Regions from separate parts of the Streptomyces sp. NPDC085932 genome, predicted to be linked through region 2. Evidence: riboswitches for the same ligand, from Rfam matches in the RefSeq annotation. Region 2 holds a riboswitch; each other region holds the start of a gene.
What was found. A riboswitch is a leader RNA that binds a small molecule or an ion and turns the genes downstream of it on or off. The one in region 2 is predicted to bind cobalamin.
Positions count from the first base shown of each region.

Region 1 (9,896 bases), on a different contig from region 2:
CCGTTCGCGCAGGAAGCCGCGCGCGGCCACCGCCGTCACCACCGGGTAGAGCGAGGCGAGAACGGCCGCCACGGTGACCGGGCCCTGCTGGGCCGCGATCGAGTACGTGCCGTTGGCGGCGACGTCCGCGAGGCCGACGAAGGCGAGGGCGGGCAGGGTGCGCCACGGGAAACCGTCCGCCGGAAGGGCGGGCGCGCCCCGCCGTACCGAGACGTACAGCGCCAGCCCGCCGGCGGCGACGTTGGTCACGCGCTGCACGAACAGCGCGAGGAACAGGCCCGTCAGCGTCGTCGACGCCTCAGCGATCAGGGCCATCACCGCGCCGAAGCCGAACGCCGCGAGCAGGGTCAGCGCGATGGCCCGGCGCTGCACCGGAGCGCCCCGGAACTGGGGGCCGCCCGCGAGACAGACCCCGGCGACGGCCACCAGGATGCCGACGAACTGCAGCAGGCCGGGACGCTCGCCCAGCACCAGACCCACCCCGACCGGCACGGCCACGCCGATCGAGCCGAGCGGCGAGACCACGCCCATGGGGCCCAGCGCGAGCGCCTTGTAGAAGGCCAGCATCGCCACCGGCCCGACGAGACCGGCCGCCACCGCGAACCACAGCTGCGGGCCGGCCTCGCTCCAGCCGCCGGTCGCCACGACGACCGCGCCCAGCACGGCCACCGCGATCGACTGCGAGACGACGACCACCGTGAGGGCGGGCGTGCGCCGGGTGAGCAGCCCGCCGCCGAAGTCGGCCAGACCCCACAGCACGCTGGTGGCCAGGGCGAAGAGCGCTGTCATGGGACTCGGGCCTCGCAGTACAGTTCAGTGAACGATCAGGTCAACCACACCATAGTGCATCGTGTTGCACTGTGTCATACAGAATATTGGACGGAACGTGTCGGACCTCGACCTGCTGACCCAGTCCCTGGCGCGCAGCGTCAAGCACTGGCGTGCGGTGCGCGGCTTCACCCTGGACGTGCTCGCCGCCCGCGCGGGCGTCAGCCGCGGCATGCTCATCCAGATCGAGCAGGCCCGCACCAACCCCAGCCTCGGCACCGTCGTCAAGATCGGCGACGCGCTCGGCGTCAGCATCACCACCCTGCTGGAACACGAGCAGGGCCCGAACGTCCGCATCGTCCCCGCCGAGCAGGCCGTACGGCTGTGGCACACCGACGCCGGCAGCTACAACCGGCTGCTCGCCGGCACCGAGGCGCCCGGCCCGCTGGAGATGTGGGACTGGCGGCTCATGCCCGGCGAGAGCAGCGCCTCGGACCCGCACCCCGCGGGCACGACCGAACTCCTCCACGTGACGGCGGGCGAGCTGACCCTCACCGTCGACGGCGTCGAGCACCGCGTCCCCGCGGGCGCGACCGTCCACTTCGAGGCCAACGTCCCGCACACCTACGGCAACACCGGCGAGGCGCCGATGGAGATGGTCATGGCCGTGTCGGTGCCGCCCGTGCCCTGAGACGGCCGGTCCGAGGGCGGCCGGGAGTTGTTAGCGTGCGGCCATGCGCGCACCCATCGGACACTTCGACGACGCCCGCCCGGCGCCCCACTGCCTCGACGAACTCACCGGCCCGGTCGCCGACGCCGTACGCCGCTGGCCGGGCGCCGTCCCGGCCGAGCGGATCCTCTACGTGGACACCGAGCCGGAGTGGGCCGACACGGCCACCTTCGTGGAGCACTACGGCCGGGAGCTGCTGGAGCAGTCGGCGAACTGCGTGGTGGTCTCCGCCAAGCGCGGCGGCGAGACCACACGCGCCGCCTGCGTCGTGCTGTCCACCACCCGGGTCGACGTGAACAACACCGTGCGCCGCCGGCTCGGCGCCCGCAAGGCGTCCTTCGCGCCCATGGACACGGCGACCGGCGAGACCGGCATGGAGTACGGCGGCATCACCCCGCTCGGTCTGCCGGACGGCTGGCCCGTGCTCGTGGACGCCGCCGTCGTCGATCTGCCGTACGTCCTGGTCGGCAGCGGCCGGCGGCGCGGCAAGCTCCTGGTGCCGGGCAAGGCGTTCGCGGAACTGCCGGGCGCGGTGGTCCTGGAAGGGCTCGGGGTGTCCTGACCTACGCCGCCGCGTGGTGTGCCAGCGGCAGATGGGGGTCGCTCTCGCCGGGAGCCGGTTCCGGGTCCGCGTGCACCAGGGCCGCGGTGAGGCGGGGCACCGCGTGCAGCAGCGCGTGCTCGGCGTCGACGGTGATCCGGTGGGCCTCGCGCACCGTCACGTCGCCGTCCACCACGACCGCCACCTCGGCGCGCAGCCGGTGGCCGATCCAGCGCAGTCGCAGCTCACCCACCCCGCGCACGCCGGGAACCCCGGCCAGAGCCCCCTCGGCCCGGTCGACCAGGGCCGGGTCGACGGCGTCCAGCACCCGCCGGAACACCTCTCGCGCCGCGTCCCGCAGGACCAGCGCGATCGCCGCCGTGATGGCCAGGCCGACGACCGGGTCGGCCAGGTGCAGGCCCAGGGCCGAGCCGCCGGCGCCCAACAGCACGGCCAGGGACGTGAACCCGTCGGTGCGGGCGTGCAGACCGTCGGCGACCAGGGCCGCCGAACCGATCGCGCGGCCCACGCGGATCCGGTAGCGGGCCACCCACTCGTTGCCCGCGAAGCCCACCAGGGCGGCCACGGCGACCGCCGGGACGTGCTCCACGGGGCGGGGATCGAGGAGGCGGTCGACCGCCGTCCAGCCGGCGAAGACCGCCGACGCGGTGATCGTCAGCACGATCACCAGGCCCGCCAGGTCCTCGGCACGGCCGTAGCCGTAGGTGAAGCGGCGCGTGGCCGCCCGCCGCCCCAGCACAAAGGCGATGCCGAGCGGCACGGCGGTCAGCGCGTCCGCGGTGTTGTGCACCGTGTCCCCGAGCAACGCCACCGAACCGGAGGCGGCCACCACGAACGCCTGCGCCAGCGCCGTCACGCCGAGCACCGCGAGCGAGACCCACAGCGCCCGCATCCCGCGCGCCGAGGACTCCAGGGCGGAGTCGACCTTGTCGGCGGCCTCGTGGGAGTGCGGGGTGAGCAGGTGCGCCAGGCGGTGGCGCGGGCCGTGCCGACGGGTGCGCGCATGGCCGTGTTCGTGCCCGTGGTCGTGGGGGCGGCTGTGCGGGTGGGAGTGCTCGTGCCGGTCGCTCACGGGGGTCCCTTCCGGTGCGGGCGAGTGGACGCGCGTGCGTCCCTGGCGCCATTATGTGCGTATGAGCGCACGCATGCACCTGTCACCTGCGCACCATGCGCATCCGCGCAGCCCGGGCGAGGAGCAGTTCGCACTCGCGGCCGAACTCCTCGCGCTGCTCGGTGACCGGACCCGGCTCGCCCTGCTGCACGCCCTGACCGGGGGAGAGGCCGACGTCACCACGCTCACCGAGGCGTGCGGGGCGGCCCGCCCGGCGGTCAGCCAGCACCTGGCGCGCCTGCGGCTCGCGGGCCTGGTGAACACGCGGAAGGAAGGCCGCCGCGTCGTCTACTCACTGCGCGACGGCCATCTGCGCCGCTTGGTGGACGAGGCGCTGAACGTGGCCGACCACCGGCTCGGCGACCACCCCGCGCACGACTGAGGTCAGTACCGCGCGGCCGTCCCCAGGTACTGCTCGGCGAAGGCGGCCGCCGCGGCGGGCGAGGTGAACAGGCGGCGCAGCCGGGCCAGGGTGGTGCCCGCCCGGAACGGGTCGCCCGCCGCCGTGCCGTGGTACACCTCGGACAGCCACTGGGAGAACTCCTGGTAGTCCCACACGCGCCGCAGACACGCCCGGGCGTAGCCCGCCAGGCCGCCGTCGTCGCCCCTGGTCAGACGGTCCGTCAGGGCGTCGCCCAGCAGGAACGCGTCGTGCAGGGCGAGGTTCATGCCCTTGGCGGCGATGGGGGCGACCAGGTGGGCCGCGTCGCCGGCGAGGTAGAGCCGACCGTGCACCAGGGGCTCGACCACGTAGTCGTGCATGTCCAGCACGCGCTTCTCGATCAGCCGCCCCTCCGCCAGCGGCGGCGCACCGGACGCCCCGAGCCGCTCCCGGAGCTCCGCCCATACGCGCTCGTGCGGCCAGTTCTCCGGATCGTCGCCCGGCGGGCACTGCAGGTAGTAGCGGGTCACCTCGGGGCTGCGCGGCATCTGCCCGGCGAACCCGCGGGCGTGACAGCCGAACAGCACGCAGTCCGTGGACGGCGGCGCCTCGGCGAGCAGCGCCAGCCAGCCGATGCCGTAGTCGTGCCGGGCGATCCGGACCCGGTCCGGGGGCAGCGACGCCCGGGTCACCCCGCGCGCCCCGTCGCACCCGGCGACGAACTCCGTCCGCACCACCCGCCGTTCGCCCGTGTCCGGGCAGACGTACGACACCGAGGGCCGGTCGGAGTCGAGGTCGTGGAGCCGTACGTCCCGGACGCCGAAGCGGATCGCGCCGCCGCGCACGTCGGCGTACTCCCGGACCAGGTCCGTCACCAGCAACGGCTGCGGGTAGACGAAGTGATGGCTGCCCGTCAGCTCCCCGTAGGGGAAGCGGTAGCGCTCCCCGTCGAAGCGGAACTCGCACGCGCTGTGCAGCTCCGCCCGGTCCAGCAGGTTACGGGCGAGACCACGCTTCTCCAGGCCGCGCACGGCCCATTCCTCGATGACCCCGGCCCGGGGCCGCTGTTCGACGAACTCCCGGGTCTCGGTCTCCAGGACCAGGCAGTCCACCGAGGCGGCCCGCAGGATGTTGCCGATGGTCAGCCCCGCGGGGCCGGCGCCCACGATCACGACCGGGAAGCGGGGTGGGGCGCCTGGGCCGGCGGGCGGCGGGAGCTCGGTCATGCCGCTCATTATGGAGGCCGGGCCCCGCGGACGGGCACGTTCGGGACGCCCGTCCGGCAAGCGCCTCAGGAACCCTGAGCGCCGTCCCGGCCGAGCCGCGGGATCTCGATCGCCGGGCAGCGGTCCATCACCATCTCCAGGCCGGCGGCGCGGGTGCGCTCGTACGCCGCCTCGTCGACGACGTCCAGCTGGAACCAGACGCCCTTGGCGCCCTTGGCGACCGCCTCGTCCGCGACCGCCCCGGCCAGCTCGCTGTTCACGAACACGTCCACGACGTCCACCTCGAAGGGGATGTCCGCCAGGCTCGCGTACCCCTGCTCGCCGTGCACCGTCTCGGCCTTCGGGTGCACCGGCACGACGCGCTTGCCGAAGCGCTGGAGCACGGCCGCGACGCCGTACGCCGCGCGCTGCCGGTTCGACGACAGGCCCACCACGGCCCAGGTGTCGCCGAGCTCGTTGAGGATCCTGCGGACCGTTGCCTCGTCGCCGTACACCGGCGGCCTCCTCGGAACGTCGTGAACGAAGTGCTGTCCCGGCAACGACGCGGGACGCGCGGTGATTCCCGCGCAGGCGCCGTGATAGCTTGCCGAGGCCAGTCGAACCCATGTACGTGGGTCAGGGAATCCGGTGCGAATCCGGAACTGACGCGCAGCGGTGAGGGGGACGGGCGGGGCCTCGGCCACTGGACTCCTGCACGGACGTCCGGGAAGGCGCTCCGTTCCGGGTGAACCCGAGTCCGAAGACCTGCTGGCGGCCCCCGCGGCCGGTGCGCGGCGGGGGAGCACCGTACGACCGGGCTCCGCGATCGGGCCCTCGACGACTGAGGACTGGTTCCCCGTGCCCCTCGCCCCACCCGCCCGTGCCGCCGTCCTGCTCGCGGCCGGCTCCCTGCTCCTGACCGGCTGCGGCGACACGAAGCCCGCCTCCGCGAAGGCCGCCTCCGTCTCCCTGCGCAACTGCGGTCACGAGGTGCGGGTCGACGCCCCGCCGCGGCACGCCGTCTCCCTCAACCAGGGCACCACCGAGATCCTGCTCTCCCTCGGTCTCGCCGACCGCCTCGCGGGCACGGCCACCTGGACCGACCCCGTGATGAAAGGGCTGGAGAAAGCCAACGCGCGCGTGCCGCGCATCGCCGACGACAACCCCTCCTTCGAGCGGGTCCTGGACGCGGACCCCGACTTCGTCACCGCCTCCTTCGTCTCCACCCTCGGCCGGGGCGGCGTCGCCACCCGCGAGCAGTTCGAGAAGCTCGGCGTCCCCACCTACGTCTCCCCGTCCGACTGCGCCGGCAAGGACAACTCGGGCGGCGGCGACGGCGCCCGCGACAAGGCACTCGGCATGGACACCGTCTACGGCGAGGTGCGGGACCTCGCGGCCGTCTTCGGCGTGAAGGAACGCGGCGACGAGCTCGTGGCCTCCCTCCGGCAGCGGATGGAGAAGGCCACCGCGGGTGTCGACGCCTCCGACGTGACCCTCCTGTACTGGTTCGCCAACTCCGAGTCGCCCTACATGGCGGGCTGTTGTGGGGCGCCCGGCATCATCACCCGCTCCCTCGGTGCGAAGAACGTCTTCGACGACACCCACGAGGAGTGGCCGCAGATCAACTGGGAGACGGTCGCCGACCGCGACCCCGACGTCCTCGTCATCGGCGACCTGACCCGCAAGTCGCAGACCGCCGAGTCGGCCGCCCGGAAGATCGCCTTCCTGGAGTCCGACCCGGTCACGAGGAACATGACCGCGGTCCGGCACAAGCGGTACGTGCTGCTCAGCGGGCAGGCCATGAACCCGACCATCCGCACGGTCGAGGGCGTGGAACGAGTCGCCGCCGGTCTGCGCCGGTTCGGGCTGGTGAAGTGACCGCCCCGGGCCTGCCGGACGCCGGGGCCCGGCGCCGGCGCGGGGCCGGGCTCGCCCTGGGCGCCGCGGGGGTCCTCGCGCTCGTCGCCTCCCTCGCCGTGACCCTCACGATCGGGCCCGCCGACATCCGGGTCGGTGACGTGTGGTCGGTCGTGGCGGCCCATCTCGGCCTCGGCAGCTCGGGCCTGACACCGATCCGGGACGGCATCGTCTGGCAGCTGCGGCTGCCGCGCACCCTGCTCGCCGCCGTGTGCGGGGCCGGACTCGCCGTGTGCGGCGTGGTGATGCAGTCGCTGCTGCGCAATCCGCTCGCCGATCCGTTCGTGCTCGGGGTCTCCTCGGGCGCCTCCACCGGCGCGGTCCTCGTGGTCGTGCTCGGCGCGGGCGGCGGTGCCGTCTCCGTCTCCGCGGGGGCCTTCCTCGGGGCCCTGGTCTCCTTCGCGCTGGTGCTGCTGCTCAGCCACACCCTGGGCGGCACCACCGACCGGGTGGTCCTCGCCGGGGTCGCGGCCATGCAGTTGTTCTCGGCGCTCACGTCCTTCGTGGTGATGACCTCCGCCGACGCCGAGACGACCCGGGGCGTGCTGTTCTGGCTCCTCGGCTCGCTCGGCGGCACCGGCTGGACCGACGTGTGGCTGTGCCTGGCCGTGCTGGCCCTGGCGCTGGTGGTGTGCCTCGCGTACGCCCGGACCCTCGACGCCTTCGCCTTCGGGCAGGACGCGGCGGCCGCGCTCGGGGTGTCCGTGGCCCGCACCCGCCTGGTACTGCTCTGCGTCACGGCCCTGCTCACGGCGGCGCTGGTCAGCTCGGCCGGCGCCATCGGCTTCGTCGGGCTGGTCCTGCCGCACGCCGCGCGGGCGCTGGCCGGGCCCGGGCACGTCCGGCTGCTGCCGGTCACGGCACTGGCCGGTGCGGTCTTCCTGGTGTGGGTCGACACTCTGGCCCGGACCGTGCTCGATCCGCGCGAGGTGCCGGTGGGTGTGGTGACCTCGCTGATCGGGGTCCCGGCGTTCGTGGCGGTGCTGTACCGGACCCGGAGGACACGGTGAGCGGGGCGGAGGCGACGGCGGGCAACGCCGACGGGCGGGCCGAGCGGCCCGGCGACCGTGCCGTCGGGCCGGAGGCCGGGCGGGCCGACCGGGTGGACGGTGCGGACGGTGGGGAAGGGCTGTGGGCCGACCGGGTGGACGGTGCGGACGGTGGGGAAGGGGTGCGGGCCGACCGGGTGGACGGTGCGGACGGTCTGGAAGGGCTGCGGGCCGACCGGATGGACGCGGCGGACAGTGTGGACGGGCTGCGGGCCGAACGGGTCGGGCGCCGGACCGACGGGCGTCTGATCCTCGACGACGTCGTCCTCGCGCCGGAGCCCGGCTCCACGCTCGGCGTCCTCGGCCCCAACGGCTCGGGCAAGTCCACGCTCCTGCGGCTGCTGGCCGGGCTGCTCGCGCCGACCGCGGGAGTCGTCACGCTCGACGGGAGCCCACTGGGCGACCTGCCCCGCCGCACGGTCGCCCGCCGTCTCGCCGTCGTCGAGCAGCACGCGGACACCCAGGTCGAGCTGACGGTCGAGGACGTCGTACGGCTGGGCCGCATCCCCCACCGGCGGGCCTGGGCCTCCGCCTCGGCGGACGACGAGCGCGCCGTACGGGCCGCCCTGGAGCGCACCGGCCTCGCCGACCGGGCCGGCCGGCGCTGGCACACCCTCTCGGGCGGCGAGCGCCAGCGGGTCCAGATCGCCCGCGCGCTCGCCCAGGAACCGCGCGAGCTCCTCCTGGACGAGCCCACCAACCACCTCGACATCCACCACCAGCTCGGCCTGCTCGCCCTGGTCGCGCGGCTGCCGGTCACCACCGTCGTCGCGCTGCACGACCTCAACCTCGCGGCGATGTACTGCGACCGGGTCGTCGTGCTGAGCGCGGGCCGGGTCGTCGCGGGCGGGACCCCGGCCGGCGTCCTCACGGAGGAACTGATCGCCGAGGTGTACGGGGTGCGGGCCGCCGTCCGGACGGACGGTCCCGACGGGCGCCCCCACGTGCGGTTCCTGGGCACGCTGGACTGAGCGACGGCCGGCCCGGGGCCCGGGCGGGTACGCCGGGGTGACCGAAAACGGCGCGCATGACTGCGCGTCCGCGCCCGCCCGCCTACGCTCGCCTCGTGCTGCGCATCATCGACGCCCGTACCGGCGAGCCGGCCGACGCCGCCCCGGCCCGCCGGGGCCTGACGCGAGTCGAGGCGCACGCGCCCGGCTCCGACCCGACACACCTGCGGGTGCTGCTCGTCGCGGACCTCCTCGCCCGGGCGCTGGAGATCGGCGGCACGCCCGTGTGGGCCCTGCTGACCGGCGGTCACCGCCAGGCCGAGCTGCTCGCCCGGGCCACGGCCCTCGGCATCCGCCCCTTCGAGGACAGCCACGACGTCGGCGCCGGCCTCGGCGAGGCCCAGGCCGTCCACGTCGCGGCCGAGGGCGGGGCGGCACCGGACGGGGTCCGGATCGCGGTCGCGCCGGTGCGGCCCGGTCCGCCGGACCCCGCCGACCCCGCGGTCCTGCGGCTCGCCCTGCTGACCCGGCACCACAGCGCCGGCGTCCCGCTGGACGAGGCCGCCTTGGCCGAGGCCGCCGCCACCCTCGCCCGCTGGCGCACCGCGGTCGCGCGGTGGGCCCGCAGCCCGTCCCGGCCCGTCCCGGACGACGTGCGAAGACGCCTGCGCCACGCCTGGGAGGACGACCTGGACGTGCCCGGGGTGCTGGACGTGCTGCGCCGGGTGGAGAGCGACCCGGACCTGCCGGACGGCGCCCGCTTCGAGACCTACGCCCACGCCGACCGCCTCCTCGGCCTCGACCTCACCCGCGACCTGGGGAGCTCCTGATGATCGACCGTGCCGGTACCGGTCCGCTGCGCCGCCTGGTGGTGCTGCGGCACGCCAAGTCCGCCTGGCCCGTGGACGTCGCCGACCACGAACGCCCGCTGACGCCCCGGGGCCGCCGTGACGCCCCCGCGGCCGGACGGGCCCTGGCCGAGGCCGACTGCCTGCCCGACCTGGCCCTGTGCTCCACCGCCGTACGCGCCCGCCGCACCTGGGAACTGGCCGCCGCCGAGTGGGGCACGCCCCCGCCGGTCCGCCACGACCGCCGCCTGTACGCCGCCGGACCCGCCGGCCTGCTGACCGTGGTGCGCGAGGTGCCCGCCGAGGTGGAGACGCTGCTGCTGATCGGCCACAACCCCGGCCTGGAGGAACTGGTCCTCGCCCTCGCGGGCGAC
Region 1 is NZ_JBITSJ010000005.1:71,163-81,058, forward strand. Features, by position in the region: gene ACIGAQ_RS24360 (EamA family transporter) at 1-789, opposite strand, end outside; gene ACIGAQ_RS24365 (XRE family transcriptional regulator) at 887-1,459, shown strand; gene ACIGAQ_RS24370 (YbaK/EbsC family protein) at 1,503-2,060, shown strand; gene ACIGAQ_RS24375 (cation diffusion facilitator family transporter) at 2,062-3,132, opposite strand; gene ACIGAQ_RS24380 (metalloregulator ArsR/SmtB family transcription factor) at 3,194-3,553, shown strand; gene ACIGAQ_RS24385 (4-hydroxybenzoate 3-monooxygenase) at 3,556-4,779, opposite strand; gene ACIGAQ_RS24390 (CoA-binding protein) at 4,845-5,273, opposite strand; cobalamin riboswitch at 5,356-5,546, shown strand; gene ACIGAQ_RS24395 (ABC transporter substrate-binding protein) at 5,617-6,636, shown strand; gene ACIGAQ_RS24400 (FecCD family ABC transporter permease) at 6,633-7,685, shown strand; gene ACIGAQ_RS24405 (ABC transporter ATP-binding protein) at 7,904-8,695, shown strand; gene ACIGAQ_RS24410 (hypothetical protein) at 8,752-9,504, shown strand; gene ACIGAQ_RS24415 (histidine phosphatase family protein) at 9,504-9,896, shown strand, end outside.
Region 1: another riboswitch for cobalamin. It lies ahead of ACIGAQ_RS24395 (ABC transporter substrate-binding protein); the one in region 2 lies ahead of ACIGAQ_RS05560 (energy-coupling factor ABC transporter permease).

Region 2 (9,896 bases):
CGAAGCTTGCGACCGGAAGAGTGGTGAGCATGGCGGTCACACACGGTCCCGGAACAGCCACCGCCGCCGGCGAGGCCGCGAAGCACCCCGCCGCGGCCGGCCCGAGCGCGGAACACCTCGCCCGGCCGGTCAACTCGCACAACGAGTGGGACCCGCTGGAGGAGATCATCGTCGGGCGTCTGGACGGGGCGACGATCCCCTCCGGCCACCCGGTGGTCACCTGCAACGTGCCGCCCTGGGCCGGGCGCCTGCAAGGCCTCGCCGCGGGCTTCCGTTACCCGCGTCTGCTCGTCGAGCAGGCCCAGCAGGAGCTCGACGGCTTCGTCGCGCTGCTGGAGTCCCTCGGTGTCACGGTCCGCCGCCCGGACGCGGTCGACCACCGGCGCCGCTTCGCCACGCCCGACTGGTCCTCGCGCGGATTCTGCAACACCTGCCCGCGCGACAGCATGCTCGTGATCGGCGACGAGATCATCGAGACGCCGATGGCCTGGCCGTGCCGGTACTTCGAGACGCACTCCTACCGGCCGATCCTCAAGGACTACTTCCGGCGCGGCGCGCGCTGGACGTCGGCGCCCAAACCGCAGCTGACCGACGAGCTGTTCGACCCGGACTTCCGTGTCCCGCGGGACGGCGAGCCCATGCGGTACATCCTCACCGAGTTCGAACCCGTCTTCGACGCGGCGGACTTCGTCCGGGCGGGCCGCGATCTGTTCGTGACGCGCAGCAACGTCACCAACGCGATGGGGATCGACTGGCTGCGCCGCCACCTCGGCCCCGGGTACCGCATCCACGAGATCACCAGCCGCTGCCGTACGCCCATGCACATCGACACCACGTTCGTGCTGCTCGCCCCCGGGAAGGTGCTGGTCAACCCCGAGTACATCGACCCCGGCCGGCTGCCGGACGTCCTGGACGGCTGGGACGTGCTGGTCGCGCCCGAACCGGACCCGATCGACGAGCGGCTGCTCAAGGTGACGTCGATGTGCGGCAAGTGGCTCAGCATGAACGTGCTGATGGTCGACGAGAAGCGGGTGATCGCCGAGCGGCACCACACCGGCATGCTGCGCGCCCTGGAGCGGTGGGGTTTCGAGCCGATCCCGTGCGACCTGCTCCACTACGCCCCGTTCGGCGGCTCGTTCCACTGCGCGACCCTCGACGTCCGGCGCCGCGGCGAGCTCCGCTCCTACGTCGACTGACCGCACCGCGGCGGGAGTTCAGGCCCCGGAGGCCGCCGGCCGACCGGCCGCCAGGGCGGCGAGTTCTGCGGGCGTGCGCGGCCCCGGCCGGTTGCCGGTCAACAGCCCCTGGGCGCGCAGGAGTTCCGTGACGGCGGCGCCCCACGGCAGCCGCAGTCCCGCCGCGCGCAGGAGATCGGCGCGGGCCAGGACGGTGGCCGCGGGGCCGGTGCGGACGCCGGACGGGGTGAGGAGCGCCGCGTCGTCGGCCCAGGCCAGCGCGAGGTCGACGTCGTGGGTGGCCATCACCACCGTGGTGCCGCCGGCGCGGAGCCCGTCGAGCGTGGTGAGGAGCCGTTCCTGGCCGTCGGGGTCGAGCCCGGCCGTCGGCTCGTCCAGGATCAGCACCCGGGGCCGCATGGCGACCGCGCCCGCGATGGCGGTGCGCTTGCGCTGCCCGTAGGAGAGCAGGTGGGTGGGCCGGGCGGCCAGGGCGGTGATGTCGAGGGCGGCGAGCGCCTCGGCCACCCGCGCCCGGACCTGCGCGTGATCCAGGCCCAGGTTGAGCGGCCCGAACGACACGTCCTGTTCCACGGAGGCGGCGAACAGCTGGTCGTCCGGGTCCTGCACCACCAGCTGCACGGCCGTCCGCAGCCGCGTCAGGCCCTTGCGGTCGTAGGTCACCGGCCGCCCGTCGACCGTCAGCCGGCCCTCGTCCGGCTTCAGTCCACCGCTGAGCAGGCGCATCAGGGTCGTCTTGCCGCTGCCGTTGCGGCCGAGCAGTGCCAGCGCGCGGCCCTCGTGGATGTCGAAGTCGAGGCCGCTGAGCACGGCCGGGCCGTCCTCGTAGCCGAAGGACGCGCCCCGCAGGGCGACGAGGGCGGGCTCGCTCATGTCAGCGGCCTTTCCAGGATCAGGGCGAGGGCGGCCAGCGCCCCGAGCAGGGCGCAACTGGCGGCCGTGAAACGGGCGGAGACCCGGGCCTCGGGCACCAGCACGCGCAGGGTGCCGTCGTAGCCGCGCCCGGCGAGCCCGGTCTGGAGGCGGGCGGCCCGGTCGAAGGACCGGACGAACGCGGTGGCGCCCAGGCCCGCCAGGGAACGCCACTCCGCCGCCCGGCTGGTGTGCCCCAGGCGCGCGGCCTGGGCCTCCCGGACCCGGCGCACGGAGTCCAGCAGCAGGAAGCTCATCCGGTACGTCACGAGCGCCACGTCGACGACCGGCGCGGGGATCCCGGCCCGTACCAGGCGCGGCAGCAGGTCGGACAGCGGCGTCGTGAAGGCGAACAGCAGCACGCCCAGGGAGGCCGCCGAGGTGCGCAGCAGCAACTCCCCGGCCCGGACCGGCCCGTCACCGGCGAGGGAGACGAAACCGTCCGGCCCGCCGACCTGGACGAGCAGTGTGAGCGCGCCGGTCACGCAGAAGCCCAGCGGCACCCGGTAGGCCCGCCACAGCTGCCGGCCCGGCACGCCCGCCGGCCCCAGCAGCAGCACCAGGGCCGCCACCAGCACCAGGGCCGCGCCCGGCCACGGCGGCAGCGAGATCGCGAGCACCGTGAGACCGAACCCGAGCACGGCCTTGTCCACGGGGTGGCGGCGGCGCCAGCGACTGCTGTGCGCCGCCACGTCGATCGGCAGCACGCGGACTCAGTCCCGCCCGTCGGCGGACTTCCCGCCCGCGCCGGCGAGCACGCTCCCGGTGTCCCCTTCCCGCTCCAGCGCCCGCTGCTCACCCTGCCGCCGGCCCCGGCGCAGCCCGAAGTAGTAGGCGAGGACACCGGCGCCGAGCGCCGCCTGGAGGGAGAACAGGGCCGACTCGATCTCCCCGGACGGTGGTTCGTACAGCGGGGAGAACCACGGCTCGTAGTCCGGCTCGATCTCGGTGATCGCGGTCTCGGCCTCGCCGTCGGCGCCCGCGAACGGCTCGTCCTTGTGGTCGCCGAGACCGAGGGCGAGCGGCAGCACGGCGAGGGCGGCGACGACGGCCAGCAACAGCAGGTTGATCTTCGTGTTCCGGCTCATCGGGCCACCGCCTCCGCCTCGGTCCTCGACCCCTTCGTGTTCGGCAGCACGCCCAGCCGGGCCAGTTCGCCCCTGCTGGACTGCACCAGCAGCCGCATCACGAGCACCGTCAGCAGCCCCTCGCTGACCGCGAGCGGGATCTGGGTGACGGCGAAGATGGACCCGAACTTGCCGAGCGCGCCCAGGAACCCACCGGCCGGGTCGGGGAACGCCAGGGCCAGCTGCACGCTGGTGACGCAGTAGGTGGACAGGTCGGCGACGAACGCGCCGGAGAAGACGGCCACCATCAGCGGCACGTCGTACCGGCGCAGCAGCCGGTAGACGGCGTACCCGGCCCAGGGGCCGACGATCGCCATGGAGAAGACGTTGGCGCCGAGCGTGGTGAGCCCGCCGTGCGCCAGCAGCAGCGCCTGGAAGAGCAGGGTGATCGTGCCCAGCACCGCCATGATCGGCGGCCGGAACAGGATGGCCCCCAGGCCGGTGCCGGTGGGGTGGGAGCAACTGCCGGTGACGGACGGCAGCTTCAGGGCCGACAGGACGAACGTGAAGGCGCCGGAGGCACCGAGGAGCAGCGTGCTCTCGGGGTGCTCGCGCACCTCACGGGTGAGTGACCGGACTCCGTGGACGACGAACGGCGCCGACGCGACGCCCCAGGCGGCCGCGTGCACCGGAGGCAGAAAACCCTCGGCTATGTGCATGGCTCAGCAGACCCTCTCCAGCACCTCGTGGATGGTTGACGCGCCTTGGCCGGTCTCCTGGCTGACGGGTACCACCGCCCGAACTCCGCCTTCCCGGGTCACGAGGACCCAGTGGCTGCCCGCGAGGGCCGGAGCCGGACTTCCCGATTCACAGTGGCGAGGGCCGCACCGGCATCACACCGGATTTCCCGTTCACCAAGGCGTGGTGACAATAAGGCCGCGATAAGGGCGATGACAAGCCGCCCCAGGGGGCGCGCGAGGGGCGCCCGCTCGCACACCGGCGCAGACCCGTTCAGTCGTCGCCCTCGTCGTCCTCGTCCTCCCCGCCGTCCACGGGACCCCGGGGAGGATGCGGCTTCGGCTGCTCCACCTGTTCCGCGCCGCCCCCGCTCGTCTCCCGCTCCGGGCCCGGCGGTTCGGGCGCCGGCTCGGAGGGAGCGCCGGTCTCGGGTGCCTCGGCGGACGGAGTGACATCGGCCACCGTACCCACGGTCGACGTCCCGCCGTCCTGCGCGGTGGAGGCGAGCGGGTCGGCCGATGCCCGCGGCTGCGGGTCCGAGGGCGAGGCCGGGCTGCTCGCCGAGGGCGAGGCGTCGGGTTCGGTGCCCTTCGTCGCGGTGTCGTCGGGCGAGAACCAGACCATGCCGAGGTACATCGCGGCGAGGAAGAGGGCCGCGGCGGCGGCCGTGACGGCCAGGCGCGAGCGGTGGTCGGGGCCGCTGCGCGGCGCCGCGCGGCGGGCCCGCCCGCCCGGGGCGGTGCGCGCCCCGGTGGGCAGCGCGTAGGTGGCCGGGGCGCCCCTTCCGGCCGGCGCGTGGGCCGCGGTGTTCGCCCGGGCCGGTGCGTGCGCCGACGGCCCCGGCGGCGGCGAGGACGCCGGGCGCGTGGCCTCCGGCAGCGGCTCGGGCCGCCCCTGCCAGGCGCCGCCGGCGAACCACTCGGCGGCCTGCTGGGCCGACGGCCGGTCCTCGGGCTGCTTGGCGAGCAGTCCCAGCAGATAGTTCTCGAACGCCGGCGGGAGACCGGCGACGCCGAGTTCGCGGGGCGGCACGGGAGCGGCGTCGAGATGCTGGTGGAGGAGCGCGACGGCGGTGTCGGCCTGGAACGGCGGGCGGCCGCTGAGCAGCTGGTAGAGCACGCACCCCAGGGAGTACATGTCCGAAGCGGGGCCGGCGGGCTGCCCCAGGGCGCGCTCGGGTGCCAGGTAGAGGCCGGTGCCGACGATCTGCCCGGTCGCGGTGAGCGCCGCGCCGGGGTCGTCGAGGAAGCGGGCGATGCCGAAGTCGCCGATCTTCAGGGTGCCGTGGGGGTCCAGCAGGAGGTTGGCGGGCTTGATGTCGCGGTGGACGATGCCGTGGGAGTGCGCGGCGGCGAGGCCCGCGGCGGCCTGGGCGGCGAGATCCGCCACCCGGCCGGCCGGGAGGGCGCCCGACGCGGCCAGCACCCCCGCGAGGCTGTCGCCGTCGACCAGTTCCATCACCAGGTACAGCCGGTTGTCGTACTCGCCGAAGTCGAGCACGCCGACCAGGTTCGGGTGGTTGAGACGCCCGGCGGTCTGCGCCTCCAGGCGGAACCGGGAGGCCGCCGTGGCGTCGGTGTCCTGGGGGAGCAGCAGCTTGACGGCCACCGCCCTGGCGAGCGTCTCGTCGTACGCCCGCCAGACCTCTCCCATTCCACCGCGCCCGATCTCAACATCCAGCCGGTAGCGGCCCGCTAGCAGCACTCGTCCTCGTCTCATGCAGGTGGGAAGTCCGTCGCCGCGGCCCGAACTCCCCGTGTCCGCACGAGGGTTGGTGGGGGGTGCCACAGCCGGCCCAGGATACTGGCGCCGGATGATCATTGTGCTCCACGCCGGAGTCCCCGGACGCCACCGCCCCGGAAGCGCCGGGGCGCGTGCGACGTCGCACTCCGCGTGACGCGTCCACGCGCGCCGGCGGGGGCCGGATCACTCCCCGCAGGCCGTCCCCACGCCCTTGCTTCGCCCCGTCCGGCCCGCCTGCCGCTCCCGGTCCGCCCGGCCCTCCCCGTTCTCATGGCGCCCTTGGCCGTCCCGCTCGTCCCCGTGCGGCAGCAGCGCCACCGCCAGGGCCGGTACGGCCGCGAGGACCAGCCACGGCACGGCCGCCGGCAGCCCCAGGTCGAGCAGGGACCCGGTGGCCGCGCTGCCGGCCAGCACGATCAGGCCCGAGACGGAGGACAGCGCGCCCATGTACAGGCCGATCCGGCCCTCCTCGGCGAGGTCGGGCACCCAGGCCCGCGCGGCGGGCACCACGAGCATCTGCCCGACGGTGAGCAGGACGACGAAGCCCGCGGCCGGCAACAGCCCCGCGACGCCCGTCCAGCCGGCCGGGCGGGCGGCGGCCACCACGGCGAAACCGGCCGCGATCAGCAGCAGCCCGGCGGCCATCGAGCGGCGCAGGTCGAGCCGGTCGCCCGCCCAGCGGGTCACCGGCAGCTGCGCACCCACCACGAGGACCGACGACAGCGCGAACAGCCAGGACAGCGGCGCCTGGGAACCGGCCGCGCGCTGCACCTCGTCCGGCAGGGCCAGATACAGCTGGTTGTAGCCCAGCAGGTACGTGCCGTACGCGCAGCACAGCGCCAGGAACCGGCGATTGCGCAGCAGCACGCGCGCTCCGCCCCGCTCCACGGCGCGGATCCGGCCGGGGATGTGCTGTGGCATCAGCCACAGGTGCCCGGCGAGGACCAGCACGAAGACCGCCGCGCCCGCGAGGCAGGCCGTGCGGAAGTCGACGGCGAGCAGCAGCGCGCCGAGCAGCGGCCCGGCGAAGGCGCCCACCTGCCCCGCCACACTGAACAGGGCCAGGACCCGGGTGCGCGGGCCGTGCCCGTCCTCCTCCCACGCGACTGCCTGGCGGGCCACCTCGGACTCCACGGCCGGGGAGAACAGCGCGGCGGCGAAACCGATCACCAGCACCGCCCCGACCACGGCCCAGGTCGCCTCCGCGTACCCGAGCCAGGCGAACCCGGCGATCCGCAGCGCGCAGCCGGCCAGCACCACCGGCCGCACGCCCCAGCGGTCGACGAGCCAGCCGCCGACCACGAACAGGCCCTGCTGGCTGAAGGTGCGCAGCCCGAGCACGAACCCGACCAGCCAGCCCGCCATGCCGATCGCGGTGCCCAGGTGCTCGGCGAGGAACGGCAGCACGGCGTAGAAGCCGAGGTTGAAGGCGAGTTGGGTCAGGACCAGCAGCCGCAGCAGCGGGGGGAGGCCCGCCCACAGGCGCCGGGTGCTCTCGCGCGGGGCGCGTGGTGTCGCGCCGCCGGTGGTCGCGCTCCGGGGCGCCCGGCGGGCCCGCCGGGCCAGGACGCGGGAGATGAGGTCGGTCATCGTTCGTCCGTCGGTGAGGCGGAGGCCGGGGCAGGGGCCGTGGCCGGAGCCGGGAGGGGGCCGGGGCGGCCCGGGCTCTGCCGTGGCACCACGGGACGGGACGGCTGCGGGGGCGGACCCGTCCGCCCGGCGGGCCGTCCGCGCCGCCCGGGCAGGCGTACGCCCCCGGCGGCCGTCACCGCCAGCGCCCCCAGCAGGGCGAGCACGGCCGCGGGGAAGAGCAGGGCCCAGGGGGCGCGTTCGGCGTAGGGCCGGTTCTCGGAGAGCAGCAGGCCCCACTCGGGCGACGGCGGCTGGGCGCCCAGCCCGAGGAAGCCGAGCGCGGCCAGTCCCAGCGCGATGCCGGGCAGCCGCAGCAGCGCGTGCCGGGTGACCGGGCCCAGCACCGCCGGCAGCAGTTCGCGCCGCAGCAGGTACCAGCGGCCGGCGCCCAGCGCCCGGGTGGCGGCCAGGTGGGTCGTCGCGCGCTCCTGACGCAGCAGCGCGGAGGCGTGGGTGGCCAGCGGGGCCCAGGCGACGACCCCGACGGCGAAGGCGGGCGTCCAGGGACCGGTGCCCGCCACACCGGCGGCGAGGAGACCGGCCAGGGCGGGCGGCACGGCACTGACCGTGTCGGCCATCGGCCCGGACAGCCGCGGCAGCAGCCCCAGCAGCAGCCCGGCCACCAGCGCGGCGGCGCTCACCGCGAGGGCGGTGCCGAGAGTGGTCAGCGCGCCGTGGGCGACCCGGGCGAGCACGTCCCGGCCGAGCGCGTCCGTGCCGAACGGGTGCGCCGGGGACGGCGCCTGGAGCCGGGCGAAGGTGTCCAGGGCGAGCGGATCGCGTGGCAGGCCGAGCCCGATGACGCCGGCCAGGAGTGCCGCGTACAGCAGGGGGAGGGCGCGGGGCGCCGGCGGGGCGGGCCGGTGCAGGGAGTGCAGTGCGCCGGCGCGCAGGGCGGGCCCGATCAGCGGCCGGGCCGCGAGCCGGGCGAGCAGTCCGGCGGCGGCCGCGAGCAGGAGCAGGGCGAGGGTGCCGGTCTGCAGCACGGGCAGGTCCTGGGCGAGGGCGGCGTGCAACGTGAGCCGGCCGAGGCCCGGGATGTCGAAGATCTGCTCGACGGCGACCGAGCCGCCGGTCAACCCGACGACGAACAGACCCAGGTTGGGCAGCAGTCCGGGCACGCAGCGGCGCACCGCCTGCCGCGCCAGCGACGCCGCGGGGATGCCGCGCGCGGCCGCGGCCGACGCCCACGGCTCGGCGAAGGCGCCGGGCAGCAGGTCGTCCAGCATCCGCCCGAGGACCGCCCCGGCGGGCAGGCCGAGAGCCAGCGAGGGCAGGACCATCCACCGCGGGCCGTACCAGCCCAGGGCGGGCAGCCAGCCCAGCTGCACGCCGATCACCGACGCCAGCACCGAGGCGACGAGGAACTCGGGCAGCGCGGCCAGTACGGCCGCCGCCGAACCGCCGGGCCGGTGCGCGCCGAGCCGCCGCCGCGCACCGAGCCGGAGCGTGCGCGCACACACCGCGGCCGCCGTGAGCGCGGCGACGGCGAGCGCCCCGGACATCAGCAGCAGCGAAACACCGAACGCCTGCACGACCCCGGGCAGCACCTCCGAGCCGGACACCCACGACGTGCCCGCGTCCCCGTGCGGCAGCCCGCCCAGCCAGCGGCCGAGCAGGTGCAAGGGGCCGTCGTCGAGACCGAGTTCGGCACGGACGGCGCCCAGGGCCTCAGGGGTCGGGTCGCGGTCCGCCGCACGAGCCTTGAGGACCGTGAGCGCCGGGTCGGTGCGCGACAGCCACGGCAGCAGGCCGATCGCGCCCACCAGGGCGGCGGTCAGCACGGCCCGCCACAGCAGCGCCGGGCCGCCGCCCCGGGCCAGGACGCGCAGCCTCTTCGCGCCGGCGAAGGTCCCGCGGACGGCCCCCATGACGACGGCCCTCATGCCGAGGAACCTCATGAGGCCGAGCCTCATGCGGACGAACGTCATGCGAACGGGATCTCGAAGTGCACGGCTCCGCTGCCCCCGCCGGGCACGTCCTTCCGTTCGTCGCACAGCTCCTTGCCCAGGGTCCGCCACAGGCCCATCGCGCCGGGGGAGTCCGGGTACGTGTGCAGATACACCGACCGGTAGCCGCCGTCGGCCCGCGCGAACTCCAGCAGCCGCGCCACCAGGTGCCGGGCCAGCCCCCGCCTGCGGTGCTCGGGCCGTACGTACACCCGACGCAGCTGCGCGGTCTCGCCGGACGGGAACCGCTCGGCCAGCCACCGCGGGTTCGGCGGGTGCGCCGGCCCGCGTGCGTCCAGCGCGGCCGTGGCCGCCACCGTGCCGTCGCTCCCGTCCACCGCGACCAGAAGCGTGTGCCGCACCGGCGTGACGTAGAACGCCACCGGATCGATGATGTCGGCGTGCCACTGGGGCACGTAGCCCGTCCCGAAGTCCCGGTACACCGCGTCCAGCATCACCACCCGGGCCCCGTCGACGTCGTCCGGCGTGGCTTCCCTGATGATGTAGTCGCGCATTTGCGCATCATATGCAAGTAGCGCGACGGCGCTCCGCCAGGTCCCCGCCGGCCCGGGACCGGACCGGCGGGGCGGCGTTCACATCCCGGACGGCGTGAGCAGCACGAAGTCCGCGTTCGCCTGGTCCAGGCAGACCGCGAGGCG
Region 2 is NZ_JBITSJ010000001.1:1,340,535-1,350,430, forward strand. Features, by position in the region: gene ACIGAQ_RS05540 (amidinotransferase) at 30-1,196, shown strand; gene ACIGAQ_RS05545 (ATP-binding cassette domain-containing protein) at 1,215-2,069, opposite strand; gene cbiQ (cobalt ECF transporter T component CbiQ) at 2,066-2,815, opposite strand; gene ACIGAQ_RS05555 (energy-coupling factor ABC transporter substrate-binding protein) at 2,822-3,196, opposite strand; gene ACIGAQ_RS05560 (energy-coupling factor ABC transporter permease) at 3,193-3,894, opposite strand; cobalamin riboswitch at 3,924-4,109, opposite strand; gene ACIGAQ_RS05565 (protein kinase) at 4,187-5,566, opposite strand; gene ACIGAQ_RS05570 (MDR family MFS transporter) at 5,840-7,246, opposite strand; gene ACIGAQ_RS05575 (ABC transporter permease subunit) at 7,243-9,204, opposite strand; gene ACIGAQ_RS05580 (GNAT family N-acetyltransferase) at 9,216-9,752, opposite strand; gene ACIGAQ_RS05585 (VOC family protein) at 9,831-9,896, opposite strand, start outside.

Region 3 (9,896 bases), 840 kb from region 2:
GCCGCGGTGGAACGGGCGCTGGCGCTGACCGGGGTCACGGACCTCGCCGGGCGCGGCGCCGACCACCTCTCGGGCGGGCAGTTGCAGCGCGTCTGGCTGGCGAGCTGCCTCGCGCAGGAGACCGGGGTGCTGCTGCTCGACGAGCCCACGACCTATCTCGACCTGCGCTACCAGATCGAACTCCTCGACCTCGTCCGCGACCTGGCGGACGACCACGGCATCGCCGTCGGCGTCGTCCTGCACGACCTCGACCAGGCGGCGGCGATCGCCGACCGGATCACGCTGCTCGAAGCGGGCCGGATCGTCGCCGACGGACCGCCCGAGGACGTCCTGACGCCGGAGCGCCTCACGGCCGTCTACGGCATCCGGATCGACGTCGACACCGACCCCCTCACCGGCCGGCTGCGGACCCGTCCGATCGGCCGCCACCACACCCGCACCACCCGAAGCGAAAGGCTCGGCACCACCTCATGAGACGTCTCCTGCTCACCGCGGCCACCACCACCGCCGCGGCACTCGCCCTCGCCGCCTGCGGCACCACCGAGCCGGCCGCCGACAGCTCCGGGAGCAAGGCCTCCGAGGCCATCACCCTGACCGACGCCACGGGCGCGAAGGTGAAGCTGGACGGCCCGGCGAAGAAGGTCGTCGCCACCGAGTGGAACGAGGTCGAGAGCCTGATCACCCTCGGCGTCGACCCCGTGGGCGTCGCCGACGTCAAGGGCTACAAGACCTGGGACACCGCCGTCCCGCTGAAGAACGAGCCCAAGGACATCGGCACGCGCGGCGAGCCGAGCATGGACACCATCGCCTCCCTCTCCCCCGACCTGATCGTGGCCAGCTCCGACCTGCCGGACGCGGCCGTGAAGCAGCTGCGGAAGATCGCCCCGGTGCTGGAGATCAAGTCGGCCGACGCCGCCGACCAGATCGGGCAGATGTTCAAGAACCTCGACCTGATCGCGAAGGCCACCGGCACCACCGACAGGGCTGAGGCCGCCCGCACGAGCTTCGAGGCCAAGGTCGCCGAGGGCCGCAAGGCCCTCGGCGGTGCGAAGCTCGACGGCACCGGCATCGCCTTCGCCGACGGCTACGTGACGTCCAACCAGGTCTCCATCCGTCCGTACACCAGCGGCTCCCTGATCGGCTCCGTCAACGAGGAACTCGGCCTGAAGAACGCCTGGAAGGTCAAGGGGGACCCGGCCTACGGCCTCGGCACCACCGACGTCGAGGGCCTCACGGCGCTGCCGAAGGACACCGCGTTCGCCTATATCGGCAACGACGGCGACAAGGCCAGCAACCCGTTCGCCGGGCAGCTGAAGAAGAACGCCGTGTGGACCTCCCTGCCGTTCGTGAAGGCGGGCGAGGTGCACCGGCTGCCCGACGGCATCTGGATGTTCGGCGGCCCCGGTTCGATGGAGGCGTACATCGACGCCCTCGTCGGCGCGCTGACGAAGTAACGCCCGTCATGGCCGTCACCGAAGCGCCCCCCGCCGTCCGTCCCCCCGAGGCCCCGTCCCGGTCGGGCGCGGCCGCGGTGACGGCCGGGCTCGTCCTCCTCGTCGCCGCCCTCGCGGTCGTCGACATCACCCAGGGCACCGCCGCCGTCGGGCCGGCCCAGGTGTTCAAGGCCCTGACCGGGCAGGCCGATCCGGCCGACGCGTCCGTGGTGATCGCCTCCCGGCTGCCGCGGATGACCGCGGGCGTCCTGGTCGGTGTCGTCCTCGGCATCGCGGGCGCCGTGCTGCAGGCCGTCAGCCGCAACGTGCTCGCCTCGCCCGACACCCTCGCGGTGAACGCCGGTTCGTACCTGGCGCTCGGCCTGGTCGGCGCGACCGGCGTCTCCCTGCCCCTGCTCGCCTCCTCGGGCGTGGCCTTCGCCGGCGGGCTGGTGGCCGCGGCCGTGGTGCTCGCCCTGTCCGGCCTCGGCACGGGCATCGTACGGCTGGTCCTCGCCGGTACCGCGCTCGCGCTGGGCCTGAACTCCCTGACGGAAGGCCTGCTCCTGCTGTTCCCGCAGCAGACGGAGGGCCTCTACCAGTGGAACCAGGGCAGCATCGGCCAGAACGGCTTCGACGGTGTCCTGCAGATGCTGCCCGTCGCGCTCGTCGGCGTCGCCGGGCTGCTGCTGGTCGCCCGCAGGGTCGACGCGCTCGCCCTCGGCGACGACGCGGCGCGCGGTCTCGGCGTCCCGGTGCACGCCACCCGCGTCACGGTGGTGGTGCTGGCGGCGCTGCTGTCCGCGGCGGCCGTCACGCTGGCCGGTCCCCTCGGCTACGTCGGGCTCTGCGCGCCCGCCCTGGTCCGGCCGCTCGCCCGCCGGTTCCGGGGCTTCGTCCGCGCGCGGGCCGCGCTGCCCGTGGCCGGGCTGGCCGGGGCCGCCCTGGTGCTCGGCTCGGACGTGCTGCTGCGGGCCCTGATCCCCGCGGACACGGCCGTCGGTGTGCCCACCGGCATCGTCACCAGCCTGGTCGGGGCCGTGTTCCTGGTGGCGACGGCGCTGCGACTGAAGGACACGGCCGGAGTGGAGGCCCCGGACCGGCTGCGCATCCCCGGCCGGACGGCGTTCCTGGTCACGGTGACCGCCCTGACCGCGGTGGTCGTCGGGGTCGCCCTCGCCGGTGCCCTGCTGGGCGACAGCAAGCTCCTGCTCGGCGACGTCGCCAACTGGGCGCAGGGACGCGCCGGTCAGGCCGTCTCGTTCGTCCTGGACACCCGGGTGCCGCGGGTGCTCGCGGCGCTGTGCGCGGGCGCCGCGCTCGCCCTGGCCGGCACGCTGGTGCAGGCCGTGACGCGCAATCCGCTCGCGGAGCCCGGGGTGCTGGGCGTCTCGGGCGGTGCCGCCCTCGGTGCCGTGCTGCTGGTGACCACCGTGCCCGCCGCCGGTTCCTGGGGGATCGCCGCCGCCGCGTTCGCGGGTGCGGCGCTCGCCTCCGCGGTGGTCTTCGGGCTCGCCGCCCGGGGCGGCTACCGGCAGAGCCGGCTGGTCCTCGTCGGCATCGGCATGGCCGCCGGGTCGACGGCCCTGATCAGCCTGCTCATCGTGCTGACCGACCCGTTCAACGCCACGAAGGCGCTGACCTGGCTGTCCGGTTCGACGTACGGGCGGACCACGGCGGACGTCGTGCCCGTCGCGCTCGTGCTGGCCCTGGGGGTGGCCGTCGCGGTCGCCCGGCGCACCGAGCTGGACCTCGTCTCGCTGGACGGGGACACCCCGCGCCTGCTCGGGCTCGGGCTGCCCCGGGCCCGGCTCGGTTTCCTGGTGGTGGGCGTGCTGCTGGCGGGGACCGCCGTGGCCTCGGCCGGCACCATCGGCTTCGTCGGCCTCGTCGCGCCGCACGCGGCCCGGGCCCTGGTGGGCCGTCGGCACGTGCGGGTGGTGCCGGTCGCCGTCCTGCTCGGCGCCGCGCTCGTCGGCACGGCCGACCTGCTGGGCCGGACCGTGATCGCCCCGGCCCAACTGGGCGCCGGCCTGATGACGGCCGTGATCGGCACGCCGTACTTCCTGTGGCTGCTGGTCCGCGGCCGGAGAGCGGCCTAGACCGGTGTCAGGGGCGGTCCCCGTCCCGTCGCGCCCGGGGGCTGAAGACGTACAGTCCGAGGATGTCGGGCAGCGGGGCCACGCCGGGGCCGCCGGCGCGGACCCACGCGACGACGTCCTCGGTGGCGGCCGGGTCGTTGACGAGGCCGAGCCAGACGGGCCGGGCGCCGGCGGCCCGGCCCGCGGCGGAGGGCTGCACGACGACGACGTTGGCCTGGTCGCAGACGTCGAGGCAGTCGGAGATCCGCACCGGGGCCGCCGCGCGCAGACGCGCGGTCTGGGCCGCGTGGTCGATGCCTCTCACCTTGGGGCTGCCGCAGCAGCAGTCACGGCAGACGACGACCCGGCACGGCGGGGCATCGCCGCGGGGGTCGTCCAGGGGTTCGCCGGCCGGCGTCGCGGGCATGCCGCACCTGCCCTCTCTCCGGGGAGATCCGCCCCGGTGGTCCGTGGAGGAGGCCACCGCGTGAGTCTCCTGGCTCTCGGGTCGCCGCCGGTCCCGGCCTTCCCACCCGCTCGCGGGCAGTGGCCTCTCGGGACCGGCTCGCCGATCACAGTGGCGGGACCGCGCCGGATTCACACCGGCTTCCTCGTCCGCCGTCGCCTTTGTCGCCGGTCATCATTCCACGGGGCCGTGCCGGGGTCAGGACCGCCTGAGCGGGTTCGGCAGCGGCAGGTAGCGTGCGTCGGCGCCGTCGGCTCCCGTCCAGCGCAGCAGCAGGTTCGTCTTGGCCGGGAGCGCCGGGGAGGCGAGCAGGGCGGGGATCTCCGGCAGGTCGTGCCGGGCGAGTTCGCGGCGGACGGCGGGCCAGGGATCGAAGCCGGGCCGGCGTTCGGCGAGGGCGCCCGCGATCTCGGTGAGGTGGTTGACGACCAGGCAGTACACCAGCCGTTCCCAGCCGGCCGCGCGCTCCACGTCCGGCAGCAGCTTCACGCCCTCGGCGTCCCGGTACAGCACCTGCACGGGCACACCGTCGGCGTCCACGGCGACCAGCGTGTTCTGCAGATGGGCCTCGACGACGACGCCGTGCCCGGCGAAGGCCGCCAGGACCGGGGGCACGGCGTGCGCCAGATAGGCCTCCCACCAGGGCTCCGGGTCGGTGACCCGGTCGAGCGGGTTGCCGTCGAAGCCCTCGACGAGACCGGCCGCGAGCAGCGGCGTCGCCCCGGGCACGAGGCGGCCGGCGAAGCCGTCGCGGACCAGGACGGCCAGGGCCTCGAAGGCGAAACCGGCGGTGCGGTACCCGCGGTCGCCGAGCCAGCCGGGCGGGCCGTCGTACGCCGCGAAGGCCGCGCTCGTGGCGGTGTCGGTCCGGCGCAGGGCGAGCAGGTCGTGACGCCACAGCCGGCGGATGTCGTTGGTGATGCGCACGTCCAGGCTGAACTTCAGGAACAGGTCCCGCTCGGGGGCGTAGAGGGTGCGGATCGCGGCGGTCGGCCAGGTGTGGAAGGCCGTGGTGCCGAGCCGGAGGAGCCTGCCGTCCGCGAAGGCGGGGGCCAGCTCCCGGGCGGCCAGGTCGAGCTGCCAGGGGTGGGCGGGCAGCAGCCGGTAGCCGGGCGGGGCCGTGCCGAGGGCGTCGAGGGCGGAGGTGTCACCCTCCTCCACGACGGTGTCCGCGCGCAGCCCGAGCAGCACCAGCGGGAAGCGGGCATACGCCTCGGGCGCGTACGGCAGCCAGTCCGCCGCGGGACCGCCGCCGCGGGCCTTGGGCGCGGGGTGGTGGGTGTGACCGGTGAGCAGGCACTGCTCGGACCGCCGGTAGAGGTCCTCGGGCGGGGTGGTCCCGGCGCGGGCGGCGAGCAGCGCGGCCACCACGTCCCGGCTGTCGGTCATCTCGGCGGGCAGAGCGGGGTGGTCCAGACCGGTGTGCCGGCGCAGTTCCGCGGCGACCAGGCCGACCAGCTCGGCGTGGCCGAGGCGCCGCCAGGTGCCCGCCTCCTCGATCTCGGGCTCGGCCGGCCGCCGGCTGCCGCGCACGCGCAGCAGCCGGTCCGTGCCGGGCAGGTGGTGGACGCGGTGTCCGTCCTCCTCGCGCACCGGCCGGGCGACCTCGCGCAGCAGGCAGTTGAGCAGGGGCACGGCGGCGTACGCGTCGGCGAGATCGCCGATGGCCGGGTCGTCACCGTGGGCCGAGTCGTCGTCGGCGGGCGGGGGCATGAGGTCCACGCGTTCCACTCGTCCCTACGGTCCTTCCAGCGTTCCGGGCGGAGATGATCAGTATGTCGGTCGTCGCCATTCCGCTGTGACGCCCTATTCGTACCCGAGGAGTCCGCCCGTGCACCGTCCCCCCTGCGCCGAGACCGAGGTCGCCGACGAGCTGTCCGTCGTGCGGCCCGGGCTGCTGCCGCGGTACGAGGCCGAACTGCCCGGCGCCCGGGCGGCCGTGCTGTCCCGCCTGTGGCGCGGCCTGACCCATGATCCACTGCCCTGGGTGCGGGGCGGTGAGCGGGGCCGGGACGGACTGACCCTGTGCCTCGCCGACGGCCGCCGGCTGCACGGTCCGCTGCCGGATCCGTACGCGACCGGGGCGTACGTCACGGCCGTACGGCTCGACGGGACGGAGTACGACGATCCGGCGCGGCTGGTGACCGCCCTGGGGGTGCCGCACTCCGCCTCCTTCGCGGCCGAACTCGGGCACAGCGTCGCCTCCCTGGCGTTGTCGCGGGCGGGGCAGGAGGGCGAGCGGGGGGCGTGGCCGGAGCGGGACTGGGAGTGGGAGCAGCGGATCGTCGACGGGCACCCGTTCCACCCGACCTGCCGCTCCCGGCCCGGCTTCTCGGTCGCCGAGCAGCTTGCCTACGGGCCCGAGCACCGGCCGGTGGTGGAGCTGGGGCTGGTGCCGGTGCCGGCGGCGGAGTGCCTGGTCACCGGCGGGTGGCCGGACGAACTGCGGGACGGCGGGCGGCTGGTGCTGCCGGTGCACCCCTGGCAGGCGGCCCATGTGCTGAAGCGGACGTGCGAGGAACACCGTCCGGGGCATCCGCTGATGTCCCTGCGGACGCTGGCCCTGCCCGGCGGGCCGCACGTCAAGACCTCGCTGAGCGCCCGGCTGACGTCCTCGGTGCGGGACATCTCGCTGCCCTCGGTGGCCGCCTCCGCGCTGCTGTCGGACTTCGCCGGACTCCCGGCCGCGCGCACGGACGGGCTGCTGCACGTCACCCGCACCCTGGGCGCGGCGGCGGCCGGTTCCCCCGACTTCGCGGCCGTGCTGCGGGAGTCGCCGCAGACGTACGCCGGCGACGGCGAGCGCGTGCTGCCGGTGGCGGCCCTCGCCACCACCGAACTGGCCCGTTCCCCCGCCTGGCTGGCCGGTTTCGCCCGTCTCGCCCTCACGGTCGGCCTGCGGCTGCTGGAGCTGGGGGTGGCCCTGGAGGCGCACGGCCAGAACCTCCTGGTCGTCCTCTCGGCGGCGGGCGAGCCGCTGCGGCTGGTCTACCGCGACCTGGCCGACATCCGCGTCAGCCCGGCGCGCCTCGCGCGGCACGGCATCGCGGTGCCGGAGCTGCCGGCCCGCATGGTCACGGACGACGAACGCGTCCTGCGCCGCAAGCTGTTCGGCTCCCTGGTGGCGGGCGCGCTGGCCGGGACGGCCGGGTCGGGCCGGGCACTCGCGGCGGCGCTGCGGACGGCCGCCGGGGACCTGCCGGAGACCGCGGACCTGGCGGCCCTGCGGGCGGAGCCCTTGCCCGCCAAGGCGCTGACGCTGATGCGGCTCTCGCCGCGGACACCCGGGGACCAGTGGGCGGAACTGCCCAATCCGCTGCGCTGACTGCCGTTTTGGAGGACGGCCCGAGTGATCAATAGGATCCGCCGATGATCACACGTACACGGCTGGCGGCGGGCGCCTGTGCCCTGCTCGCCGCCCTGACCGCCGGGATCGCCGTCCCGGCCGGGGCGGCCGCCGGTGAACCCACGGGCCGGGACGCCCCCAAGGTCGACCTCGTCCTCGATGTGAGCGGCTCGATGCGGGCCCGGGACATCGACGGGCAGTCGCGGATGGCCGCCGCGAAGCAGGCGTTCAACGAGGTGCTGGACGCGACGCCGGAGGAGGTCGAGCTCGGTATCCGCACCCTCGGTGCGAACTACCCCGGGGACGACCGCAGGACCGGCTGCAAGGACACCGCGCAGCTCTACCCGGTGGGGCCGCTCGACCGCACCGAGGCGAAGGCGGCCGTCGCCACGCTCGCCCCGACCGGCTGGACGCCGATCGGCCCGGCCCTGCTGAAGGCGGCCGACGACCTGGACGGCGGTGACGGCTCCAAGCGCATCGTGCTGATCAGTGACGGCGAGGACACCTGCGCCCCGCTCGACCCGTGCGAGGTCGCCCGCGAGATCGCCGCCAAGGGCATCGGCCTGACCATCGACACGCTCGGCCTGGTGCCGACCGCGAAGCTGAGCCGGCAGCTGAGCTGCATCGCCGAGGCCACCGGCGGCACCTACACCTCGGTGCAGCACCAGGACGAACTCACCGACCGGGTGAACGAGTTGGTGGACCGGGCGGCCGATCCGGTGGTGACGCCGGTGCCGGCCGAGGGCGCGGACCGGTGCGTCGAGGCACCGGTTCTGAAGGCGGGCCTGTACACGGACCGGGAGGGGTTCGGGCAGCAGCGCTGGTACCGGGTGGACGTCCCGCCGGGCAAGGAGCTGCGCGCGTCGGTGAGCGTGGCGGCCGACCGGGCCGTGAACCCCGGCTACGGCGTGCTGCTGCGGGCCGTCACGGTCAAGGGTCGCGAGATCGTGCGCGGCGAGGCGGCGGGCACCGGCCGTACGGACGTGATCTCGACGGGTCTGCGCTACCCGAAGGCCGGGAGCGACGACGAGGACGCTCCCGCCGAGGTGGTCTGCCTGGCCGTCTCACACTCCTTCTCGGCGGCGCCCGGCGTGCAGAGCACGCCCGGCCTGCCGCTGGAGCTGACCGTCGACGTGGTGGACGGTCCCGACGACGCGGCCGACGTGGCCGCCTTCGGCCTGGGCCGCGGCTGGTGGCTGCTGGGTGTGCTCATCCTGACCGGTTTCCTGGCCGGTCTCGTCTGGGGCTGGCTGTCGCGCTGGCGGGTCGCCGTCTGGAGGACCAACTGATGCGAGTAGTACGCGCGTTCGGCGCCGCGTTGCTGACCCTGGGCCTGGCGGCCGCCCCGGCCGCCGCCGACGCCTCACCGGGTCCCTCGCAGGACGGCTCGGCGGGCCCCACGCGGGCGGGCACCTCCTTCCGTACCGCGACGGGGATCGAGCCGGGGCAGGAGGCCACGGCCGGCGGCTCCACCGGTGACTACCTGTACTGGTCGTTCCCCGCGGACACCGGGCAGCGCCCCACGGTCAGGGCGACGGTGAAACTGCCGGACACCCACGTCTCCCAGACCTGGCAGATCGACGTCTACGACGGTCTGCGCCGCCGTCAGGCCTGCCGGTACGGGGCCCAGACGCGCACGGCGGCGGCGGACGCGGCCTCGGTGGAGCTGGCCTGCGCGCTGCGCACCGTCCGCGCCTGGTCCGAGCCGTGGGCGAACGACCCGTTGCCCGGCACGTACTACATCCGGCTGACGGCCACGGGCGTCGCCGCCTCCGACCTCGGCCTCCCGGTGGACACCAGGGTCCGGGTGGAGTCCGTGGACGTCGGCGGCGCGGCAGCGGTGGACGGTTCCCTGGCCGAGCCGCTGGTGCCCGGGATCGCGGCGAAGCCCGAGGAGGAGCGTCAGGACGCGGCGGCGCCGGCCGGACTCGAACCCGAGGACGGCTGGAGTTCCGGCTGGTGGTCGGACCGGTGGGTGTGGACCGCCCTGGGCGGCGCGCTGGCCGCGCTGGCGGGGGTCGCCGGATACGCCCTGACCCGCGGCCCGGGCCGCCCGGCCCGCGTTCCGCCGGGCGCCTGACCGGACCTGACACCCTTGCGGAAGGCCCGCCCCGTGCGGGCCTTCTCTCATGCCTCGCGGAGGGTCTTCGCCAGGGTGCCCTCGCCGGTCACCTCGACCCGGCCCTCGCGCACCGCCCGCACCAGGTCCAGCTCCCCCCGGCCGAGGGCCGCGCACGTGGCGGTGTCCAGGACCAGCAGGGCGTCGGGCTCCGCGGGGGCGGGTCCGTCGCCGTACACCGGGCCTTCCCCGGCACCGGCGTGCACATGGAACCGCCCTTCCTCCAGGCGCACTTCGACGAGCCCTTCCTTCCCCTCCAGCAGGCGCAGCAGGGGCAGCGCGAACCAGTGCGCCCGTACGGCGTCCGTCGGCCGGCGCTCACCGAGTTCGTCCTGCCCCCACTCCCCCAGGGCCTGCAGCACCGGCAGCAACGCACGCCCTCGCGCGGTGAGTTCGTAGACGTTCGCCGCACCGGGCGGCGGGAGCCGGCGCCGGGTCGCCAGGCCGTCGC
Region 3 is NZ_JBITSJ010000001.1:499,208-509,103, reverse strand. Features, by position in the region: gene ACIGAQ_RS02115 (ABC transporter ATP-binding protein) at 1-474, shown strand, start outside; gene ACIGAQ_RS02110 (ABC transporter substrate-binding protein) at 471-1,454, shown strand; gene ACIGAQ_RS02105 (iron ABC transporter permease) at 1,463-3,535, shown strand; gene ACIGAQ_RS02100 ((2Fe-2S) ferredoxin domain-containing protein) at 3,543-3,941, opposite strand; cobalamin riboswitch at 4,004-4,129, opposite strand; gene ACIGAQ_RS02095 (IucA/IucC family protein) at 4,179-5,711, opposite strand; gene ACIGAQ_RS02090 (IucA/IucC family protein) at 5,812-7,305, shown strand; gene ACIGAQ_RS02085 (VWA domain-containing protein) at 7,350-8,615, shown strand; gene ACIGAQ_RS02080 (hypothetical protein) at 8,615-9,406, shown strand; gene ACIGAQ_RS02075 (helix-turn-helix domain-containing protein) at 9,454-9,896, opposite strand, start outside.
Region 3: another riboswitch for cobalamin. It lies ahead of ACIGAQ_RS02100 ((2Fe-2S) ferredoxin domain-containing protein); the one in region 2 lies ahead of ACIGAQ_RS05560 (energy-coupling factor ABC transporter permease).